DNA from 4 places in the Acetobacterium wieringae genome. Region 2 is predicted to be linked to each of the others. Evidence: riboswitches for the same ligand, from Rfam matches in the RefSeq annotation. Region 2 holds a riboswitch; each other region holds the start of a gene.

Region 1 (6,041 bases), 1.5 Mb from region 2:
GGATTTATGTTAGTTTCTTTATGAATAATGGGCCATTTGGTGCTAGAATAAAAATAGTACAAATCGAAATGAGAAAATCCAAAATTAATAAAAACATGGTACGATAAAAGAATCGTACTGAAGGAGGATCTCATTATGGCAAAACAACATGATAAACAATTCAAACTGGATGCAGTCCGGTACTATGAAGAACACAAGGAACTCGGTCTGCGTGGATGCGCTGAAAATCTCGGCGTTGGTTACAGCACGCTGGGAAAATGGAGCAAGGAACTTCAGGACAGCGGCAGTATTGAATGTCGTGGTTCAGGTAATTATGCATCGGATGAAAGTAAAGAAATCGCGCGTTTAAAACGCGAGTTGCGTGATACCCAAGATGCATTGGATGTCCTAAAAAAGGCCATCGGCATTCTGGGAAAATAACCGAAGCGATTTATGTTGAGATTGCTAAAAAGGCGGAAGCTGCTCATCACGAGAAGCGCCGGGTTTCCGTCTCCGGAATGCTGCAAAAACTGGGTGTATCACGAACCGGGTATCGATCATGGATTAACAGAAAACCATCGAATACCCAAAAACGACAGGAAGTTCTTAAAACCAAAATTGAGACCATTTATAACGACTCAAAGCAAAATTATGGAGCTCCGAAAATCACCGAAAAATTGAAACAGAGCGGTGAAATAATTGCTGAGCGGACTGTCGGCAAATACATGAAACAAATGGGTATCAAAGCTCAATGGATCAAACCTTATACGATCACGACTAAAGATTCTGACTTCAGTAAAAAACTCAGAAATATTCTTGACGAACAATTTAATCCCGAACGCCCCAATGCTGTCTGGTGCAGCGATATTACCTATATTTGGACAATGGACGGATTTTTTTATCTAACCAGTATCATGGATTTGTATTCTCGAAAAATCATTGCCTGGACGCTGTCAAAAACAATGGAAGTTTCCTGTGTAATCGACACTGTTAATAAAGCTAAAAGCCGTCGAAATCTCGATGCGCCATTGATCATTCACAGTGACCGCGGCAGTCAGTTCGTTTCAAAAGAATACCAGAAGGCAACGGCAAAAATGCAGCGAAGTTATTCTAAAAAGGCATATCCCTGGGATAATGCCTGCATTGAATCCTTTCATGCCATTATTAAACGTGAATGGCTCAATCGCTTTAAAATCCTTGATTATAACCATGCTTACCGGCTGATCTTTGAGTATCTGGAAACCTTTTATAATACAACTCGAATCCACAGTCATTGTAATTATATGTCGCCGAATAATTTTGAAAAACTTTTTACTAAAACACAAAATGAAAATTTACAAATAGCAGGTTAAAATGTGGGTGTCAAATTCTCATTTTAATTTGTACTAAATCTTGACATAGGACCAATTATCCAACCGGAAGACGTTTGTGATCACATTTCTGGTGATGCTGATCCTAATTTCTTTGCTAATCATCAATAGAGAAAAGTGGACAACCCGGGAAAAGTGGTCTAGGACAGCTTTTTGGTTCTATTTGTATCTGATTTTTGTATACGCGTTTTTGGGGAGAACCGGAAAAAATGGCTATGACATTAACGTGATGCCATTTTGGTCATATCAACATATCGTATTGACTCATGAATTGAGAATCGTTTTTGAAGTGCTGTTGAATTGTCTGATGTTCATACCTGTTGGAATACTCGTGCCTTGGGCGTATGAAAACATTTTGCACGAGGATGAGACGAAAAAAAGAAATACGGTGCTTCAATTTGGTTTAATTGTATCACTAACCGTCGAATTTCTCCAGTTTTTTACTAAAACAGGATTGCTAGAGTGGGATGATATTTTTCACAATATGATCGGAATGCTTCTAGGATATGGGATTTATCTCTTTCTCAAAGGTAAGCATTTTGGGGAAGTACACCAATACTTTTTGCCAATGTTCGGAGTGGTCTTGGTGATGGTCGTTGCGATGCTTTGATAAAAAGGTAGGGGAGTGTTTCAAAGCCATTGTCTCTTAAATAAATTTTCTATGATGCATCAGTTTTTCGCAAATACACAAAACTTGAAACGCTCCCTAATAATCTACACAAACCAATTTTTCAAAGAATGATAGCTCTATCTAAAACTCATTGTTAAAAAACTTCCTAGGCTCATTGCTAGATTAGTCGGTTCTTGAGCCTGTTCCGAAGGGGTTTGACTCTTCAATGCTTCCAGTGCTTTATCTCCCTGTACCAAACCAGAACCGTATACTTGGTCGGTTTCACTTAAACTTTGTGCGGTATCTCGTAGGAGAGCTTCAACTTCAGCTGGTGTCAAGGAAGGATCCTGAGCCAGTAAAGTGGCACTAATACCGGATACAATCCCTGCTGAAAAAGATGTTCCATCCTGCCAGCCGGAGCTGTTGTTAGGTTGCAGCACAACCAGGCTTTCGCCGGGTGCATATAAATCGACCTCGTCATTATACTGCGAAAAAGAGGCAACTTTTCCGTTTAAACCAATCGAACCGACTGAGATAACCCCGGGATAAGATGCTGGATAATAGTAAGGATCGTCGCCTTCCTGTTCGGCACCATGATTTCCGGCTGCGGCAATGATGATCTTGCCCTTGCTGATGGCGTAGGCAATTGCATCGGCATGACTCTGGTTATATTCGTAGGAACCAACGCTTAAATTGATAATGCGAATGTCTTCCCGGTTTGCAGCATCCATAATGGCTGCTGTGATTGCATTGTTATTAAGGCTTTTATCACCAATACGATAAGGGGCAATTTTGACATTGGCCAGTCCGGCTGCTCCGGCAATTCCGATTCCGTTATCAGCCACTGCGGCGATGGTGCTGCTCACCATCGTGCCATGTCCTTGGGTATCAGTCATATTGGAAGTGTCGTTTATAAAATCATAGCCGTTTGTGATCCGACCTTCTAAATCAGCCAGATTGACATCCAATCCGGTGTCCAGAACAGCTACGACAATTTCGTTCTCGGTATCAACGGCGTTCCAGGTTTTATCAATTCCGGCCTTAGCATACTGCCAGGAAGTACCCAGGTAAGGGTCGTTCGGATATTTATCGTTATTTGCGGCATAAACTAAACCGGTTGAAAGATTGCTCAGAATAAATGTGGCGCTAATTAGTATACTTGTTAATTTCTTAATTGCTTTCATTTTATTTTCCCCTTTCAGATCAATAGATCAACGTTTCTTGATACTATTTTATTTAGAATCGTTCTAATTATCTGTAACCAAATCACGTATGTTTGGTGACTAAATCACGAAAAGCAGTCACATTCATTTTGTCTTTTTTAACCGTTTGCTTTAAATAAAAAAAAGCAACGTTTGCCACGTTGCTCAGAATGTCCTCAAAATAAAGACTGGTTTGCAACTGGCTGCCATATAAAACTACTTAGGCCCTAAAGTTTTGCGTCCTCACTTTTCGGTGAGTTTGCCAAATATTAAATTTTTAGTTTCAATAAAAAAATGTGCAACGCATCAGCACGTCGCACATTTTTTGTACGGTCTTAATGCAGCTGGCTGGCTTTCCATACGGTTAGGCCCCTAAAGCTTTGCGTCCTCATCTTTCGATGAGTTTGCCCAATATTGAATCTTAAGAAAGAACAGTTTGAAATAAAAAAAGCAACGCGCAGACACGTTGCTTATAAGATCATCTTATGATTGATCGCAACTGGCTGGCTTTCCATACGGTTAGGCCCCTAAAGCTTTGCGTCCTTATCTTTCGACAAGTTTGCCAAATATTAAATCTTAGAAAAGAATAATTCAGAATAAAAAAAGCAACGCACAGGCACGTTGCTATAAGATCATCTTTTAAATGCATTTTGCAACTGGCTGGCTTTCCATACGGTTAGGCCCCTAAAGCTTTGCGTCCCTATCTTTCGATAAGTTTGCCAAAAATATTCTATTAAAGTAATATTAATGCATCAACCTCGATTTGTCAAGTGATTTTTTATTTTTTTATCTGAGATAAGAACTTTACACGTATCGGAAGAAATAATACACAAACTTGGGTGCCTGTGCAGTGAACATTTCCCGGGTTTCCTTACTGCTAAAAAGCGCATCCGGTTGGTAGCTGGAGCGGTCGGAGTAGCTGACATAGACGGGTAGATCGTTAAAGGTGTGGCGAAAGGCCAACAGCCCTCTTCTTGATTGGGGTGGCGAAAAAACAACCAGCATTGACTGAACCTGGTGTTCGTTAACATAGGCCTGCTGGCAGGTGGCGTTTTCGATGGTTGATGTTGCTTTATCATCAATGGTGTAGCACGTATCAGGGAGGCCAGCGGCAGTCATGGCCTTTTGAATCATCGGGTTATCTTTAGAATATCCGGAAAAGATGATAAAGTTGCTATAGCCTTCTTGAAAAAGCCGGATACCCTCGGCGATTCGCAGGGTATCTTCTTCACCGCTGGTGACGATGATCACATCGGCGGGCTGAATGTTTTTTTCAACCACCAGATATTTGGCAAACGCTTCAACAACATGGTCAGTGTCGACAAAAAGGTAAATACCCAGTACAACAGCAGCAAAAAAAATAAGCAGCTGAGCAAAATAAAGTCCCTTTAAAATAAACTTAAAAATTTTTCTGAAGTTTGTCATCGGTTCATCCTTTCAATCGCTAAAAAAACAACTGTTTTCTATATGAAGTGCTTTGATGTGGCAAAAAGACTGACTAAAACGATTATAAGATTAGTATAATACAACCAGTTAGTCAGAGCAATTAAAATCGGCCGATTCGCTGGGTTTGTGGATCAAAAAGTGTTATACCAAGGTTTTTTTGCAGTGGCGACAAAAAGTAGTGGCAAAAAATATCAAAACGGCTAAAATAGTAAAGGCGCGAATTTGTTCGGGATGGCGGACAAAAAAGCGTAAAAGATGCAAAAAGAAATTTGCGATCGAAACGGTTTGTGTTAGATGAAGCATTAGCAGGGGAAGACGGTTTATGATCAACTCTGCCAACGGAGAGAATGCCTATAAAAAAAAGAGTCGAGATTCTGTTAGAATAACCGACTCTTTTGCTGTTATTATAGGTTGCTTAGTTATGGTTCAATAATTGCAGGTGATTGGCTGGCACCTAAAGTGATGGCTGCCGCAGTTTGTGAGCCGGCAAGCATGCGCCGGGCATCACCTTTTGTCAGGCAGGCAAAAGCGCTAATCGATACCTCCGATTTCAGGCTTTGATCAGTCACTTTGATTTCAAAGGTTCCTTGCTGATTTGCCGCCAATTGGGCGTCATCCAGATTGATGCCAAGCAGGTTCGACAAATTAATGTATTGCCCGGTTTCATCGATAAAGGTGCTGCAGTTTACCGGAATGTCTCGATCAAAGGCATGTACAAGGATTTCTTCACCCGTTTGTAAAGGTCGTGATAAACAAATCCAGGCGTTGGCGTAATAACCGTTCAAGCCGTTTTTGTCGGCTTCACTTAAATTTCCGGCATAAGAGACTTTGAAAGTGGTATCGGCGGCCTCCACTTTGATGGATTCCGTATATGAGGCAACAGCATTTTCAAAAGCCTGTGAGTTGATAAGCATTGAAACCATTTTTTCCTGGAGACCCCGAATCTCATCGCCTTTCACCAGGATGCTTTCTGCGGTTACGATAAGTTCTGATTTCAGGCTTTTGTCGGTAACCGTGATGTCAAATCCTCCTTTTTGATTAGCTGCTAACTGATCCTCACCGAGAGTTAGGCCCAGCAGTTGAGACAGTCTGATTCGATTACCTTCGGATTCTTTGATCATGCTGCTGTTGACGGTCAAGTTTTGACCAAAAGCGTTAACAGTGACCTCTTCCCCGGCAACCAATGAACGGTTCAGATAAATAAAGGCATTCGCATAAAAACCATTGAGACCAGCCTTATCAACTTCGCTTAGATTTCCCTCATAAGTAACTTTAAATTGATTGTCCACAGTGGTTACCGACAATGACTTGCTATAAGCAGCAACGGCGGTTTCAAAAATCTCAGATTGAAGTTCAAGGGTGGCATATTTTTTCATATAATGAAGGTCATCATTCTTTGTAAGAATAGCCTCAGCGGTAATCGTTAAATTCGAT
Region 2 (6,041 bases):
TAACTTTTCTTATGTCAGTCGAATCCCCAATGAAAACGAAAAATTTGAAGATTTATTGAGTCGATTAACCGATCCGGAACACAAAAACAGATTATTATCCGAAATACAGTCCTACTGTGCTGGGCGTAAAAATGAAATTGATATTCAGATTCCCATTAACGATGAGAATAATAAAGTAAAATGGCTACTATTCCGGGGCAGAGGAATATCACAGGGCAATGGTCTTATTAAACAAATTCATGGAATTCTCATGGACACGACACGAATGAAGGAACAGGAGGACTATATTGAATACCTTGCTACCCATGATTTTTTAACCGATTTGCCAAATCGAATGAGCTTTTTAGAAAAACTTGCGGATGCACTGGAATCTGGCAAACCTGGCGCCGTTTTATTGTTTGATATCGATAACTTTAAAGCGATCAATGATACCCAGGGACATGTCTATGGTGATGAGATCTTAAAAATGATTGCTCATCGACTCAGTGACCTTTCCAATGAAAAGACGTTTGTTTCCCGTTTTGGCGGAGATGAGTTCCTGATTTTAATAAAAAATGTTAATGGAACGCAAGAAGTTGAAAATTTCGCTCAAATTATAAAAGCAGCCTTTGACAAAGCATTTGTACTCAACGGCAAAGCCAATAATATCAATATCAGTATGGGATTAACCTGTTTTCCGGAAGACAGTTGTGATATCAATCAAATTATAATGAATGCTGATACAGCGATGTATCATGTTAAACATAGCGGCAAAAACAACTACATCTTTTATTACTCTGAAATGAAAGATATTATTAATACCCGAATCGAAATAGAAGCAATTATTCGAGAAGCCTTAGAAACGGATGGTTTCAAACTTCTGTATCAGCCACAAGTCGATTTGTGTTCAGCTCAAATCCATGGGTTCGAAGCATTATTGCGATTTAAAGATCATAATATCCGACCAGATCAATTTATTCCAGTTGCAGAAGATACGGGTCTAATTATCAATATCGGTCGTTGGGTTGCTAAAACGGCTATTGAACAATTTGCTAAATGGCGAGATATGGGGCTCGGAGAAAAAATAATTGCGATTAATTATTCCAGTAAACAATTGAAGGATAGAGATTTTATCGCGTATCTGGGGCAACTCATAAGGACTCATGCAGTTAAACCAGAAATGATTGAAATTGAAATTACAGAAAGCATTCTGCTGGAGAATGATAATGAAACGATGTTTTTTTTACAGGGATTAAAAGATGCTGGTTTCAAAATCGCCCTGGATGACTTTGGTACCGGCTATTCATCTCTGAATTATCTGACATATATACCAGTTGATAAGGTTAAGTTGGATAAATCCATCAATGATAAGTTTCTAAACCTCAAAAACAATCAGGTCATGGATAGTCTAATTTCATTGGCACATAGTCTAAAGCTAGAAATCACCGCAGAGGGGATTGAAGATTGGGATCAATATTGGCAATTAAAGCGTGGCGGTTGCAACTATATTCAGGGCTATCTTTTCAGTAAACCGCTGGATTCAGCAGCGATAGAAAATATTTTTAATCATATCTTTGAAATAACTGATGAAAATTAAACCCATAAATCATTGATAAAAACAAAATTATTTAAGAAGGCCATCCATTTTTGCCAATAGCAAATGGATGGCCTTTGACAGAGCAATTACAACAGTCAAATTTTTAGTTAGGCAGCAACAGTCAATCTCCTAAGTGATGACCCACTGAGCAATCGTCGATAGTAAGCTTGCGTACATTTTTTATATTTGTTGAAAAGTTTGATTGCTTCGTTTTCATTGCAATATACTTTCCAACAACCACAATATTTACAATTTTTTCCTTCATGCTCGATAAATCCCTGAACATCTTCAAACGGATAACTTAAAAACAAGCCAATCTCGTGGGGAAATTCGCTGGAATCTTGAATCCGCTTGGATAAAAATTCCAGACAAGATTTCAAATCCTCGGTACGATAACCAATGTCCTGAAGAAAGCTGTCCACCCGCGGACATGAAAAGTCTTTGAGCAGTCGACTTTGACGATAAACATAGATTAAAACCCGACTGGCATTTATCCTCAGTACCTCCAGATAAACCCCACGAGCATTCAACGTATTATTACACTGCTCCAGCTGCTCTGCGAGTTGGCAATAGCTGGTAAATGGATAACTGAATAAATTACCAGTTTTCATTCCGGCTAATGTAGGCGAACAGTGGCGTATCAATTCTCTCTCGAACTTGTTCATGACGACATCTTCCGGGTATGCGATTTTAAAACACAGCCATCGCAATTCTTACATTGAGCACAATGCTCCTCCAGAATGTTTCGTAATGCAGCCAAACTGCTGCTATGTGACCGTGCCAGGGGCAAATTTAGTCTTTTTGCCTCATCGGTCGCACAGTTTACCATTTTATGCGAAACCGTCCCAGTAAATAATACAATCAAATCTGGGACGCCGATTTTTTTTTTCATTGCACCCTGCATTTGGGTGAAAACCTTAGCCCGACAATCATATTCTTTGCATAAATCTTTATATTGATAAATCATGCGATCATTTCCGCCAATAATAACAATGCTCATTTGGTGCCCTCCATCCCCATGTGTTAGTTATAACTAACTGATTATAACTTATCACAATTCGGAGCAGCTGTCAATTATTTTTAAACATTTATTAAGGAATTATTATTGGTTTTTATGGCTGACTACAAAGCTCATATTTAAATATTATACCGCATAAATCAACATACAGTATTTTAAGCATTGACTTTATATTGATTAACAGTTTTCGCGAAATAACATTGATCATCAAAAAAACGGCTGCAACATTAGATTATTATAATACAATTGATGATTGATAATAATATCACAAAATTGCACAACAATATTAATCAAAAGTCGAGTGATGCACAAGAAACATCGGCGCATATAATGAATATCTTATATTTAATGTCAGTAGTAATCTATAGTATTTTGAGCAAAATATTACTGCTGCAAATATAATAAAAAAAATAATTCGCAAAATATTCACTTGACAATTGATAATATATGCCTTATCATGATGCCAATAGAATATTTAGCAAACTTATCGAAAGGTAAGGACGCAAAGCTTTAGGGTCTAAGTAATTATTTATATGACAGCCAGTTGCACAACCACATTTTTTAATGATGATTATAATGCAACGTGTCAATGCGTTGTTTTTTTATTCTATACGATTCAGTTGTTGGTCAATTTAATATTTGGCAAACTTATCGAAAGGTAAGGACGCAAAGCTATAGGGTCTAAATAAGTATTTATATGACAGCCAGTTGCAGATTATAGGTGTATTTAATTCGCCTTAATTGCAACGAGTAAATCGTTGCTTTTTTATTGCAAAAAACGAATGGAGGATACTGATGGATCAATTACTGATAACTGCAGAAGTTTTTATAATTGGAGCAGTGACGGGAGTATTAATGAAAAAAACGACTGATTATTTAGTCAGACAGCGAGTCAAGACCTTGACCAACCATCAGTTATCCGGTAGTGTTACAGATACAATATTTTGGGCGATGCTTAACGCAACCATCTGGTTAGTCTTTGTAAAACTCAACGGACTTGAACCAAAAACATTGGAATGTATGTTGCTCTTTTCAATCTGTGTCATTCTTTCTGCTGTAGACATCAGCATTAAAAAAATCCCCAATGAGCTGGTATTAATGACGATATTCGTGGGCGGTGCCTTCATCATTACCGGGCAACCGATTGCCAGTATTGGAATGAATATCTTTGGTTTAGTAATTGGTTTTATTATATTCTTTTTACCAGCAATAATTGGAAAGGGCGCTGGTTGGGGAGACGTAAAATATGCCTGCTGCGGTTGGTTTTTGTTTGGGTGTTTATGGAATAATTTCTGCGATTATGATAATGACTTTTTTTCTGATGATCTATACAGCATACCTGATCATTAGACGAAAAGGTAATTTGAAATCAAAGGTCGCCCTGGGACCATTTATGGCTTCCAGTTTTGTATCCGTATTAATTTTAAATCTTATCAACACAAATCATCTGATAGATTTTGGAATGTTGTTTTAAAGCAAGTTTACTTGGTAACGATTACGAAAAATTTTTAAAAGGGAGAAGAAAAAATGAAAAAAGGATTATCACGCATGATCAGAGAAGAAGATGGACAGGGCATGGTTGAATATGGCTTAATTATCGCAGGGATTGCATTGGCTGCCATTGCCGCCATTTGGCTGCTGGGGCCGCAAATCGGGCAAATGTTTACAGATATCGGCACTCAGTTAGCAGCATAATGATTCTAATTAGTTTGACTAACAAATATAAAATATTGAAGGAGAAACTGAAATGAGAAATCAATTGATGCACATGATCAGAGAAGAAGACGGACAGGGTATGGTTGAGTATGGCTTGATTATTGCCGGGATTGCATTGGCTGCCATTGCCGCCATTTGGCTGCTGGGGCCGCAAATCAGTCAATTCTTTACGGATATCGGCACGCAGATGGCTGCATAATGAAGTAGACTGTTCAAGAAATTAAGCACGATTTAAAAAAATTTAAAGGAGAAGAAAGAAATGAAAAACGGATTGTCACGCATGATCAGAGAAGAAGATGGACAGGGTATGGTTGAGTACGGTTTGATTATTGCCGGGATTGCATTGGCTGCCATTGCTGCCATCTGGTTACTGGGTCCACAAATTGGTCAGTTCTTTACCGATATCGGTACTCAATTAGCGGCTTAAACGATAATAGATCAATAGAAATTTATCGAAGATACTAAATAAAAGGAGAAAATAAAATGAAAAACGGATTATCACACATGATTAGAGAAGAAGATGGACAGGGTATGGTTGAGTATGGTTTGATTATTGCCGGGATTGCATTGGCTGCCATTGCTGCCATCTGGTTACTGGGCCCTCAAATTGGTCAATTCTTTACGGATATCGGAACCCAATTAGCAGCATAAAGCCTACAGGTAGTTATTGTGTTTACTGTGAAGAAACCAGTGGCATATTGGCAACGTCAAAGTGGAGATTTCTGCCGGACGTAATCAATATGCCTTTTTTAGTCGGTTAAACGATCTGCTCCAGTTACAGTTAAATAAATCAGATCTTCAGGATGAATGATCAGGGAGGAAAAATGTTTGCAAACATAATCAAACGGTTTAAAAAAGAAGACGGGCAAGCAATTGTTGAGCTTGCGATCACCCTGCCAATTTTGATTATGATTTTGTGCGCAATCATCGATTTTGGTTGGCTGTTTATGAATCAGAACAGTATTGATTATGCCGCAAGAGAAGGCGCACGCTATGCAATCGTACATTCTACTAGTAAAGTGGCGATAGAAGAGCATATTCGGATAATTGCTCCTGAGAACATTGCCGACACTGTAGACATCAGCATCACGTTTACAAATGCATCAAACCCCCGTCTTGGTGATGTAATTATCGTTATCAGTGATGATGTGAATATTTTGACCCCGATTGTTGGCGTCTTTGTTCAGGGTGAAACGATGAATCTTTCTTCATCCTGTACCATGAAGGTGGAATAAATGAGACGGATAATTAACTTATTAAAAAAATTCCCTTTAAGCGGATAAAAAAATCCGAACAAGGTGATGCGTTGATTATTGTGGCTGTTTCGATGGTATTTATCATGGGAATGCTGGCATTAGTTATTGATCTGGGGTTGGCGTTTTTAAGTACCGGAGAACAGCAAAAAGCTGCGGATGCAGCCGTATACTCATCGGGACGGTTGTTGCCGGTTCCAATCGGCAATACGGCAAAAGTAAATCAGATCAAAAACAGTGCCATCAATTATGCCAGTCTGAACGGATTTGAAGACCTGACTCAGGATGATGTTATTCTGGGGAAGGTCAGAAATGGCCAATACACTGAGATAAAAGTAATTGTTGATAATTCCGTACCGATGTACTTTGCTAAAATATTTGGGATTGATTATTTGGATCTTTCCAGAAGTGCGGTGGCAAAACTATCACCGATCAATCGAACGACAGGAGTTGTTCCCATTGGCTTGACTAAAGAAGA
Region 3 (6,041 bases), 280 kb from region 2:
ACGCAGGGAATACAGTTCGTTGTCCAAATTGTATTGGCGCGTCTCATATTGCCAGAAGAGTATGGGACAATTGCATTGATTACAATATTCATCTCGTTTGCCAATGTCTTTGTTCAGTATGGGTTTAATACCGCACTTATTCAGAAGCAGGATGCAAATGAAACTGATTTTTCATCTGTGTTTTTTTTAAGTTTAGTGGTTGCGGGGCTATGTTATGCAATCCTGTTCATTTCGGCGCCGCTGATTGCCGATTTTTTTGAGAATCCAATGCTTATACCACTGCTGCGAGTCTTGTCGACCACCTTGTTTCTAGGTGGTTTAAATTCGATTCAAAATGCTGTTGTTGCCAGAAATTTGGAATTTAAAAAATTGTTTTACAGTAGTTTAGGAGCTGTTGTTGGGTCAGGAACTATCGGCATCGTGATGGCTTACAATGGGTTTGGTGCCTGGGCATTGGTAGCCCAGCAACTTACGAATCAATTGATGGTGGCGGGGATTCTTTGGTTTACAGTAAAATGGCGACCGGGGTTTTTATTTTCTCTGGAAAGCTTGAAAGGCCTTTTTTCATTTGGATGGAAATTATTAGTTTCCGCACTTATTAATATGCTTTATAATAATGTTCAAAGCTTGTTCATCGCAAAAATCTATAATCCGGCGATGCTGGGTTATTTTAATCGGGGTCAGCAATTTCCATCATTGATTGTCTCAAATATAAATGGATCAATCCAATCGGTCATGTTTCCTGCCCTGGCCCTTAAACAGGATAATCGACAGCGAGTCAAGGAAATGGTCAGAAGAGCGATTGTGACCAGTGCCTTTTTTATCTTTCCGATGATGGTTGGATTGGCAGTGATTGCCGAACCACTGGTCACAATTCTCTTGACTGATAAATGGTTACCCTGCGTCCCATTCTTGCAGATTTCCTGTGCAGCATTTGCTTTGTTACCAATTCACACTGCTAATCTCCAGGCAATCAATGCCTTGGGCCGAAGTGATATATTTTTAAAACTGGAGATTATTAAAAATGTTGTCAGCTTAACGATTTTAGGAGTCTCACTCGCATATGGTATCTATGCGATTGCTGCCGGGATGTTTTTTAGCAGCGTCGCCTCATCGTTTATCAATGCCTATCCCAATAAGAAGCTATTGGATTACAGTTATGTACAACAATTGAAGGATGTTATGCCATCGCTGTTATTATCTTTGGCAATGGGTGGGATTATCTATTGTTTTTTATGGCTTAATATGAGTCCTTTAATAACCCTGACACTACAGGTAGGTGTCGGAATCTGTATTTATTTTGGAATAGCAAAATTACTTAAATTTGAATGTCTGACATATCTAATGGTCACCGCAAAGGAGATGTTGGACAATCGAAGGAAGCGTGAATAAGATGATCATTGGAATAATGCAACCCTATTTTTTTCCCTACCTGGGATATTTTAGTTTGTTAAAGCAGGTTGATCGGTTTATTTTGTTTGATACGGTTCAGTTTATTCGGCATGGGTGGATTGAAAGAAACCGAATTTTAAAACCGTGCGAAGGAGTCCAATATATTTGCGTACCGCTGGTAAAAGCTTCACACCTTGCAAAAATAAAAGATGTGTCAATCAGAAATAACGAAGACTGGCGAAATCATATCCTTTGCCAATTGAATCACTATAAAAAAAAAGCCCCCTTCTACAAGGAGACCATGGCGGTGGTCGAAAGAGCTTTGGCGATTAATACGGAAAGTATTACTTATTTAAATCATAATACAATGAACTGTGTTTGTGATTATCTGGGGATCAAAAAAAATATAGAGATTTTTTCACAAATGAACCTGGAAATTGAGCCAGCCAATGAACCGGATGAGTGGGCCCTTAATATCTGCAAAAAATTTGGAAATGTGGAGGAATACTGGAATCCGATTGGAGGGCTTTCATTTTTTAATCCTGAAAAATACGAAAAGTCTGGGATAAAAATACATTTTCACTCGGTGAAGATAAAGCGCTATCCCCAACGCCGTCCGGTATTTGAAGAAAAACTTTCAATCATTGATGTGATGATGTTTAATTCACCAACAGAGATAAACAGAATGCTGGATGACTATTCGTTATTTTAGCTGAGAAATCTGAACCGGGTTTTGGCAATGGAGATCCCTTTGATGAGTGATTATCAACAACACATTTTTAATGAGTGCAAAATGAATGCAAGTCACGCAGGCGCAGAATTGCATGATAATTCTTATCAAATTCTCCCAAATTTCCCGGAAAGTAAAAACGAGTCAAAGTAAAAAAAGCGAGGAATCAAAATGGATGTTTCAATCATGCAACCTTATTTATTTCCTTATATTGGATATTTTCAAATGATTAATTGTTCAGATTATTTTGTGATTGCAGATGATGTGCAGTTTATCAGGAAAGGCTGGATCAACAGAAACCGGATTTTATTAAATGGCGAACCTTTACTGATCACATTACCATTAAATCGAGACAGTTCTTTCCTCGACATCAATAAACGGAACTTTGTAATGCAATCTGACCCAAGGGGAAGGCGTGCATTCCTGAATAAAATTGTGAATTCATACCGGAAAGCTCCGGAATTCAAATTGATTTATCCTTTAATTGAAGTGATTGTGAATTTTAGCAATAATAACGTTGCAGAGTTCCTGACGAATAGTATAAAAGAAATTTGTGTATTTCTGGACATTGAAACAGAAATATTAATTGAATCCTCCTTTTTATTATCACCGGAACTAGATTATCAGGATTCAGTTATTTATGTGTGCAAAGAATTGAAGGCAAAACGTTACATAAATTCGATCGGTGGAATGGATTTATATTCAAAACGTAAATTTGCAGAAAATGGTATTGAACTTAAATTTATTAAAACGAGGGAGACATTAGAATACCGACAATTTTATTATCAGTTTGTGCCAAACTTATCGATCATTGATGTGATGATGTTTAATCCCAGGGATCGAATTAAAGCGATGCTAACAGAATATGACCTGGTTGAAGGCCACAATTAGATCATTGCGACATTAAAAGAATTCAAGATATCGGATCGAGGTTATTTTTTACTAAGTGATTTTTGACGGCTTGGCAAAAGTCCCAGTTTTCAAAAAGCTCTTCCCAGTTATTGATAATTGCAGGAACATTGATGCTTTGGTCTAATCGCTTCAGAAACTCGTCACGCTCGATTGTGACGACGCCCATGCTTTTGAGATGATCGGTTGGCCAGGTTCCGCAATCGATCATCGTACAGTTCAATTCTTCCAGTCGAATGGTCAAGGCGATCATGGCAAATTTCGAAGCGTGGTTAACACGTGTAAACATTGAAGAGATATAAAAATATGAGCCGCATGAGAAGCCAAACAATCCGGCCACCAGATTGCCATCTTGCCAAACCTCGATGGAGTGTTTGTAACCTAAATCATGTAAAGTGCAACACGATTTTTTACGGTCAGGGGTGAGCCAGGTGTACGCTTCTCGGGATTCGGTACAGCCATTGATGACATCATCAAACGCTTTGTCCACGGTCAGGTGAAAATGGTTGTGCTTAATTAAACGCCACATGACTTTTGAAATATGAAGATGCTCAGGAAACAAAACACAACGGATCTCTGAAGTCCACCATAAAATTGGCTGATCAACAAGTGATGATGGGTAAATACCATTTTTGAAAGCAAAAATAATTCGTTCAGGGCTTAGATCGCCGCCAACCGCTAATAATTCGCCAGCAGAACCCATCCGGACGCTCTTGTTCGCAGTTGTATGTGGTGGAAAATATAATTCTTTGGTTAAAAAATATGCTTTGCCTTTATACTGGATATGTTTTATATAAAATGCCTTGAGAGTACCATTGAACAATCGTGCATCCATTTTAATCAGTTGTGATTTGAAATTTTTAAACATAATTTAGCGCCTCCCGATACAAAGTTTCGTGTAAAAAAAGACTGATTGGGTACATTTATTTATTACCCAAAAATGTGATTTATCTGCGTTAAGTTAAAAAAATAAAATGAGTTGCATCACAAACTACCGATTTCTGAAATCAAAAATATCTGACAATTAAGCCATTTTGGCAAGAATAGCAATTGATCCGAAGAGATACCATATCTTGGAACAGAATATTTCTGGCATCAACATATAGCGCATGTGACGGTTTTGAAGCTCTGGCAAAAACAAATTTTAAAAAAGTTAAACAAGGCATTGACTAGTATCCAAAAATGTGATATAGTGAGCCCAAGAAAAGCAAATATTTTAATATTCGAATATTTGCTCAGTTAAGAGATTGTATGTAAGTGCGATTCAAAAAATGGAACGTATAAAACAATACTTAACAAATCAATTTGATTTGGGGAGTTGTTTAAGGTGCCGTTTATTTTCTACGATAAAAGCAAATTTGGTGAAAGTCAGAGACGCAAAGCTAAAGGGCCTGTAAAATGGCAGCCAGCTACCGAAAGGAAGGTAACATACTCAAAAAAAGCGATTACAAAATTTTAATATTGATCGTGGAATCACTTTCCAACGATAAAGGCAAACCTGTTGAAAAATAGGGACGCAAAGCTAAAGGGCCTGTAAAATGGCAGCCAGTTACCGAAAGGGAAGTTTTTTATTTGCAATTCATCGTTATTCAACGAAAAAGGCAAACTAACTGAAAAGTTGGGACGCAAAGCTAAGGGCCTGTAAAATGGCAGCCGGCTACCGAAAGGAATACCATCATGAAAAAAATATCTGTTTTTTTAGTCACATTATTTGTGTTATTTAGTGTTATGCCAATAAATTCGGCATTTGCAGCCAGAGTCAGACCTCCTAAAAAACCTGTCACAGTTACACAACCCGTAGTGACCGAACCCGTGGTGACCGAACCCGTGGTGACCGAACCCGTAGTGACTGAACCCGTAGTGACTGAACCCGTAGTGACTGAACCCGTAGTGACTGAACCCGTAGTGACTGAACCAGTTGTCACACCACCAACAACACCAGTGAATCAGGGAGTCAGTGTCAAAGATTTTGGCGCAAAAGGGGATGGCATCACCAATGATACGGCAGCGATTCAAAATGCCATTAATGATGCCAGCAGTAAAAACGTTACCTTGACAGTTCCGGCAGGAACCTATGTGGTTACCAGTCAACTGGAAGTCAAGAACAATACCAGAATCAGCGGTTATGGTGCCACTTTATATATGGCGCCACAGCCGTCGGCCGTAGCAAATATTTTATGGTCGAATCCGGATGCTTATATCTCAAACGTAACCCTTGAAGGGTTGACATTACAATCCCAGAACACCATCGCTGGAGCCGACTATTATGCCAACAGCATGATCAGCAATGTACAGGGAATGTTTTTCCAGGGCATCAGCAATCTGACGATCAAAGATGTTTCGATGGACAGTATGTATGTGGGCCTGAAAATGGGACAATCCGGAAGCAGCCGCAACCAGGGAGTCACCGTCAGCAATCTTAAAATTGATAAAACCGGGATGCCCATTCAGATTTCCGGAACTAACAACTTAACCATGACCGACAGTATTCTTAACGCCAATGATGGCGGAACAAAATGGCTTCATGCAGCTTATATTCGCGGCGATAACAGCAATTTCCTGTTTCGAAACGTCGAGTTCAATAATGCCCCTGGTGGCGGTATTGCTGTAGCTGGTAATGAAAAATTCCCAACCCCACCGGATCACATCGTCTTTGAAAATTGTCGTGTCAAGAACAGCGTTGTCGGGATGCACATCAATACTGGTGCCAATAACGTCACAGTTAAAGGCTTAACCATCACTGGCAGCGGTCTGGGATTCAAAATTGCTGATGCCAACAGCTTAACCATCAGCGATGTCAACATCAGTGGTGCCAAGCCAACAACCACCGATATTGGCGCATTCAGCATCGGCAACAGCTATCAGGCAAGTATTAGCAATGTTACCGTTGACTCAACCGGGATGGCCGGTGCACTGTACTGGTTTATCGGAGAAGTGAAGGATACCACGATCTCTGGAATGAACGTTACAAATGTCAATAAAATTCCGTTAATCAGTGCCAGCAGCACTT
Region 4 (6,041 bases), 720 kb from region 2:
CCCGATAGAAGGTCCAGTCAATATTCTTTTCCGGTACCGATACGGGTCGAACGTTGGCAAATAAATCCAATTCTCGACGCATCGCCACGTTGGCACTTTCGATATTTGGCCAGGGGTCACCCTCCCGGGGGGTAGTTGTTGGTCCTTTTAAGATTACATCACAGGTTTTGAGTTCTGCTAAAACCTCATCCGGAATCGCTTTGCCGCAGGCGACCCGATTTTCAATGGTCAAACCGTCGATGATTTTAAAGACAATTCTGCCCGTTTTAACGTCATCGGCCAATAAAAATTCCAATACCCGTTGGGCTTCAGCTGTAATAAATGGCCCAATGCCATCACCACCGACAACACCGATGATAATCTGTTCTTTTGTTGTAAAATCAGTAAAATCCTTTTGAATCGCCATTTTTTCGATGCGGGTCAGTTGTTCTTTAATCAGCTCTCCAAAATGGGCTTTTGCGCGTTCAATTTGTTCTTCGATCAAGTTCTATCCTCCGTCAAATCAATTTATTAGGGTCATATATAATTCTTAAGGCAACAGATAGTGTCTTAAGCTTTGGACATCATACTTTTCAGCCGTTTGATGGGCTGGGTGTTTTTAAAAACCAGTTCGTGAGTAGCCACAAATTTATCCACTGCCGTCACAACCCAGCTGCCCAAATTTGCTGGTGGAACAGGCGTCAGTGGAAACATGTGCTTGACGATCATGTCGGCCTGACGTTCATCAATATCAAAATATTTTTCGGCATTTTCCAGGGCTGTTTTAGGATGCGAAAAGCCATGCATCTCTTTGATTCGATCCAAGCCCTTTCCGGTTTTCACCTTTCCCTGCCAGGACTCCAGAAAAAAATCATGGAGGGTTGCGCCCCGGGCAATGGAGGCATAATCCATACCTAAAAATCTGGCTACGCGATAGGAGTAATATCCAACTGCGACTGAATGTTCATACAAACCATTGCCATGGTGATCAATTTCTCTTAATTTTTGGAATTCACTGTGTGTTATAATATCGCCAACAATGGTTTCAAACTCATCATAATACTTTTTTGTTTCCATTGAGACCTTTCATTTGCTCTTATTTATTCAGCAATGCTGAACAGATGCTTCGAATATTATAGCATAATACCTTTATTTTTAGTTAAAATTATCGGAGATGTTCTTTAAAAAAACAAAAAAAGATACGGTTCTTCTTAAAATCATGGTAAACTGATTAAAAAGAACAGGAAGGATCAATCATGAAGATAAAAAACATACTCATCGGAACCAGTGTTATTTTGGCCACCAGCGTGGCGCTTTATCACGCCGGTGTGATAAAAAAGGCCAAAACATTTGAAGACAGTCTGGATAAGAGTCCCAAATCGCTGGATGAAGCCGTTCTCTATGGCGGAAAAATGAAAGATTACCAAAAGCAAACGATGCAGGACATAAAAATCGGAGCCTTCTTTGGGGGCATGCAGCTTGATTTTTCAGAGGTGATCACCGAAAAAGATGCGTATCGCATGGATATCAACATCGTTAATGGTGGCCTAAACATCATTGTTCCTGACAACTTCCGGCTAAAAATTGTTGATACCTGTAAATTTGGCGGAATTGCCGATCACACGGTTTGTATCGATCCCGATCATTCAGTGGCTCTCTCGGTTTTTGCCGACATTACCTGTGGTGGTCTGAATTTTGAAAATCCTTCAGAATAATCATCGCCTGCGATAAACACTTAAAAAAACTGAAATCCAGCCTAAGCTGATTTCAGTTTTTCTTTAACAAGATCTTCAAATTCAAACACATTCATGGGCTTGGCATAGAAAAATCCCTGAGCAATGTCGCACCCCTTCTCTTTAAGAAACTCCACCTGTTCCCGGGTTTCCACCCCTTCAGCCACGGTAATCAGATCCAGATCCTTGGCCATGTTCAACATACTGGTAATGATCTTCTCTCCCCGGGCATTATCCGTCGATTCGCTGAAAAAAGCCTTGTCCAATTTTAAAATATCCGCTGGTAGGTTTTTTAAGGTGTTGAGAGATGAATAGGCCCGACCAAAATCATCAATGGAAATATGAAATCCAAAATCTTTTAAATGATTCATAATCTCAACCATCTGGACATCATTATTAAAAATCGTACCTTCGGTCAGCTCAATTTCGATCATTTTAGGATCGATCTGATAACGATTGGTAATAGCCAGCAATTCTTCCGGTAACAGCATATTTTCCAGATGAAGCCGGGAAAAATTAACCGAAATAATCATATTGGTCAGTTGATCCATTTCTTTTTGCCATTTGGCCAGTAGCTTGCACACCGCTTCAAACATATAGGTATCAATTTTTTTGACAAACCCATTTTTTTCAAACAAGGGAATAAATTCATTGGGTGGCAGCATCCCCCGCTCGGGATCATTCCAGCGCACCAGCGCCTCGGCACCAATAATCTGTTCGTCCGAAAACAGATATTTGGGCTGAAGATAAACTTCAAATTCGCCACTTGCCAATGCTTTTTCCATTCGGTTTTCAATTTCATTTTCAAGAATCAGTGCAACCCGCATGGATTCTTCATAAAATGCATAGCTAATCTGGGAATTATCTTTGATCGACCGTTTTGCCATATTGGCACGATCACTAAGCGCACTAATATCCAACTCCGTTTCGCCAATCAGATAGATACCCATAGAGATGCTGACGATGAATTTCTGAGAGTAACTATTGATTTTGCGAATTAAATTTTCCAGCCTCTGAGAAAACTCTCCATAGCCCTCATAGTTCATTAAAATACAAAAATTATCGGTGGCCATTCGGGCAAAAAGCTCTTCTTCATTGAGATACTTTTCTAATATTTTTGCGATAGCAGTGAGGATTTCATTACCGGTCTGGTGCCCGTATAAGTCATTGATGGCCTTAAACTTATCGATATCAAAGATAACCATCGCATAATCAAGGCTATTATCTGTGTCCAGGATTCGTTCACACTCCTTTTTAAACGTGATCCAGTTGGGGCAACCCGTTAAAAAATCAAAATCCTGGAGCTGCTTAAGCCGCTGGATTTCTTTTTTAAAGGTACCGATGGCAAGATTACTGCTTAAACTGATCACAAAGAGACCCATAAACGCCAGACCATAGAGAAGCGTCCCCAGAATTATCTCGTAAGACTCCTGAGTTAAAGCCACAAAATTAATGAAGCCCATCATCATGACCAAAAAAACAACGCAAAGCTGAGAATTAAAAACTTTTTTTCGTCATATTTCTTCACCATTACCTCCTAAATCGTTAAATCTATTTGAGTAACTGGCTGACTTAAGAAAGTCCCTTTAGCTTTGCGTCACTATTTCACAACAGTTTTGCCCTGTAATTCAGTATTTTTTATGCCGAAGAACCATATTTTTTGGCGTTTTTTCAGGAACGTTAATCGACAATTTGTATTATTTTTTTTAATATTGTATCACAATTGTAACGATCTGTCGTGTGCTAAATATTCAATTTTTCATTCTTTCGTTGCCACTATCGCAAAGAATAGCCGATTCTTTTGTGGACGCTGTGATTGTCTATAGCCGTTCTTCCAATTCGGCAGTCAGATCTTCATAACCAGGCTTATGCAGCAAGGCAAACATATTCTTTTTATAGGCTTCCACTCCGGGCTGATCAAAAGGATTAACCCCCAGTAAATAACCATTTAAGCCACAGGCTTTTTCGAAAAAATAAATCAGTTTGCCAATATGGAAGGCATCCAGTTTTTTAAGTCGGATGATCCCATTGGGGACTCCGCCATCAACATGAGCCAGCAGGGTGCCCATAAAGGCTTTTTCATTGACGGCATCGATTTCCCAGCCGGTGAGGTAGTTAAGTCCTTCCAGATTCTTTTCGTCCCGGAAAACTTTGAGATCCGATTGATCTTCTTCGATGACAATTACGGTTTCAAAATGGTTTTTGGGACCATCCTGAATCATCTGCCCCAGCGAATGGAGATCGGTGGAAAAATGCGCCGAAGCCGGAAAAAGACCCTTGCCATCTTTGCCGTCACTTTCGCCAAATAATTGTTTCCACCACTCCGCCAGATACTCCAGCGAGGGATCATAATCCACTAAAATCTCAATATTCTTGCTGCGGCTGTAAAGGACATTCCGATATAATGCATATTGGAAACAGGGGTTTTTTTCAAACTCCGGTTTGTTATACTCCTCATAGCCAGATTTTCCGCCGTCCATCAGCGCATCAATATCAATCCCCGCTGCTGCAATGGGCAGCAAACCGACGGCGGTATAAACGGAGTAACGACCGCCAATATCATCGGGAATCACGAAGGTTTCGTAGCCTTCTTCATCAGCCATAAACTTTAAGGCTCCCCGGGCGGCATCCGTTGTCACAAAGATCCGCTCCTGTGCCCCCGCTTTGCCATACTTATCTTCCAAAAACTGTTTGAAAAACCGAAAGGCGATGGCCGGTTCCGTGGTTGTCCCGGATTTCGAAATAACATTGACACAGACATCCTGATCCGCAAGCAGTGCCAGCAACTTTTCCAGATATTTTCCACTGATATTCTGACCGGCAAAATATATTTTAGGGGCTTTTCGTACTGCTCGGGGTTCTTCATTGTAAAAAGGGCTGGTCAGGGCTGTAATGACTGCTTTTGCGCCTAAATAGGAACCACCGATACCAATCACCACCAACGCATCGCAACGCTCTTTAATTTTTTCGGCAGCCTCTTTAATCCGGACAAATTCATCCTGATCATATTTGATCGGATAGTCCACCCAGCCCAGAAAATCATTGCCCACTCCAGTTTTATTGTTCAAGTCATCATTGGCTTGAGCCAACTGTTGATAGCGGCTTTCAAACTCACTGGAATCTATATTTGCATAAGAGAGATCGAAACGAATACTCATAATTCTTACCTTCTTTCTTAACTATTAACATATTTTCATTTTACACCATCAGCGATTGGAGTGTCAATTAATGTTCATCTACCAACCTGAAAGAAAGTTGAAATGCAACGGATCTTTGAGCCAATTCCCGCATAACAGATGACTTTTGTGATTTGATATGATAAAATGGGCAAAACCAAGAAAAGAAGAGGTGTAAAATGGAAACGCGAGTACTGGGACAAACCGGATTAGAAGTATCCCTTATTGGCTTTGGTGGCATTCCAATCCAACGCTGTAACCAATGGGAAGTTGACGAAATTGTTGAAAACCTTATTGAAGAAGGCGTTAATTTTATTGACACTGCCAGAGCTTACACCAACAGTGAAGAAATGATCGGGGAAGCATTGAAACAATGGGGTCGGGAACATTTTTACCTGGCTACAAAAACCCCAAAACTCAGCTATGATGAGGTAATGGCTGATGTTAAAACCAGTCTGGCCGAGTTACAAACCGATACCATCGATTTGTATCAGTTCCATAATGCCAAAACGATGACCGATTATGAAACTATTATGAGTCCCGGGGGTGGATATGATGCGCTGGTCGACTGTAAAAAACAGGGGCTGATTAAACATATCGGCATTACCTCCCACTCTTATGAAGTTCTCGATCGTGCTCTGGATGAGGATAAATTTGAGACCATTCAGTTTCCTTATAATATTGTCGAAAACCGTGGAGCACCGCTCTTTGAAAAAGCCAAATCAAAAAATGTCGGGGTCATTATTATGAAACCACTGGCTGGCGGCGCTTTTATCCACGCTAATTACGCCCTGCGCTGGGTAGCTGAAAATCCCAATATTTCAGTATTGATCCCTGGCATGGATTCAGTCAAACAGGTTCTAAAAAATACCCGAGTCGGCAACGATTTTGTGCCGCTGACCGATGACGAACGAGAAACCCTTGAAGCCGATGCCAAGGCACTGGGAAAAACCTTCTGTCGCCGTTGCGGTTATTGCGCCCCCTGTCCCCAGGGCATTGACATCCCAATGCAGTTTATTGTTGAAGGTTATTACCGCCGCTACGATCTTGAGGAATGGGCCCTGGATCGTTATCGCAGCTTTGTTGCCAATGCGTCAGACTGTATCCAGTGCGGCGAATGCGAACCCCGGTGTCCCTATGATCTGCCCATCCG

Evidence for each region. Region 2 has a riboswitch for cyclic di-GMP ahead of CHL1_RS08950 (prepilin peptidase). Riboswitches for the same ligand answer to the same signal wherever they lie in the genome.
Region 1: another riboswitch for cyclic di-GMP. It lies ahead of CHL1_RS16395 (S8 family peptidase); the one in region 2 lies ahead of CHL1_RS08950 (prepilin peptidase).
Region 3: another riboswitch for cyclic di-GMP. It lies ahead of CHL1_RS10235 (glycoside hydrolase family 55 protein); the one in region 2 lies ahead of CHL1_RS08950 (prepilin peptidase).
Region 4: another riboswitch for cyclic di-GMP. It lies ahead of CHL1_RS05450 (putative bifunctional diguanylate cyclase/phosphodiesterase); the one in region 2 lies ahead of CHL1_RS08950 (prepilin peptidase).

The regions. Positions count from the first base shown of each region.
Region 1 covers NZ_CP097897.1:3,332,203-3,338,243, reverse strand. The annotation lists gene CHL1_RS16410 (transposase) at 136-420, shown strand; gene CHL1_RS16405 (IS3 family transposase) at 378-1,331, shown strand; gene CHL1_RS16400 (VanZ family protein) at 1,408-1,959, shown strand; gene CHL1_RS16395 (S8 family peptidase) at 2,097-3,143, opposite strand; cyclic di-GMP riboswitch class I at 3,353-3,435, opposite strand; cyclic di-GMP riboswitch class I at 3,498-3,580, opposite strand; cyclic di-GMP riboswitch class I at 3,653-3,735, opposite strand; cyclic di-GMP riboswitch class I at 3,810-3,892, opposite strand; gene CHL1_RS16390 (YdcF family protein) at 3,966-4,586, opposite strand; gene CHL1_RS16385 (hypothetical protein) at 5,027-6,041, opposite strand, start outside.
Region 2 covers NZ_CP097897.1:1,826,465-1,832,505, reverse strand. The annotation lists gene CHL1_RS08965 (EAL domain-containing protein) at 1-1,576, shown strand, start outside; gene CHL1_RS08960 (DUF3793 family protein) at 1,684-2,241, opposite strand; gene CHL1_RS08955 (DUF2325 domain-containing protein) at 2,238-2,576, opposite strand; cyclic di-GMP riboswitch class I at 3,062-3,146, shown strand; cyclic di-GMP riboswitch class I at 3,226-3,310, shown strand; gene CHL1_RS08950 (prepilin peptidase) at 3,390-3,944, shown strand; gene CHL1_RS08945 (Flp family type IVb pilin) at 4,122-4,289, shown strand; gene CHL1_RS08940 (Flp family type IVb pilin) at 4,342-4,509, shown strand; gene CHL1_RS08935 (Flp family type IVb pilin) at 4,570-4,737, shown strand; gene CHL1_RS08930 (Flp family type IVb pilin) at 4,794-4,961, shown strand; gene CHL1_RS08925 (TadE/TadG family type IV pilus assembly protein) at 5,135-5,545, shown strand; gene CHL1_RS08920 (pilus assembly protein TadG-related protein) at 5,626-6,041, shown strand, end outside.
Region 3 covers NZ_CP097897.1:2,108,733-2,114,773, reverse strand. The annotation lists gene CHL1_RS10255 (lipopolysaccharide biosynthesis protein) at 1-1,392, shown strand, start outside; gene CHL1_RS10250 (WbqC family protein) at 1,394-2,104, shown strand; gene CHL1_RS18355 (hypothetical protein) at 2,147-2,275, shown strand; gene CHL1_RS10245 (WbqC family protein) at 2,294-3,013, shown strand; gene aat (leucyl/phenylalanyl-tRNA--protein transferase) at 3,036-3,899, opposite strand; cyclic di-GMP riboswitch class I at 4,373-4,448, shown strand; cyclic di-GMP riboswitch class I at 4,513-4,588, shown strand; cyclic di-GMP riboswitch class I at 4,622-4,696, shown strand; gene CHL1_RS10235 (glycoside hydrolase family 55 protein) at 4,709-6,041, shown strand, end outside.
Region 4 covers NZ_CP097897.1:1,104,267-1,110,307, reverse strand. The annotation lists gene CHL1_RS05465 (isocitrate/isopropylmalate family dehydrogenase) at 1-484, opposite strand, end outside; gene CHL1_RS05460 (HD domain-containing protein) at 550-1,056, opposite strand; gene CHL1_RS05455 (LiaF domain-containing protein) at 1,236-1,694, shown strand; gene CHL1_RS05450 (putative bifunctional diguanylate cyclase/phosphodiesterase) at 1,736-3,175, opposite strand; cyclic di-GMP riboswitch class I at 3,268-3,343, opposite strand; gene CHL1_RS05445 (glucose-6-phosphate isomerase) at 3,533-4,870, opposite strand; gene CHL1_RS05440 (aldo/keto reductase) at 5,068-6,041, shown strand, end outside.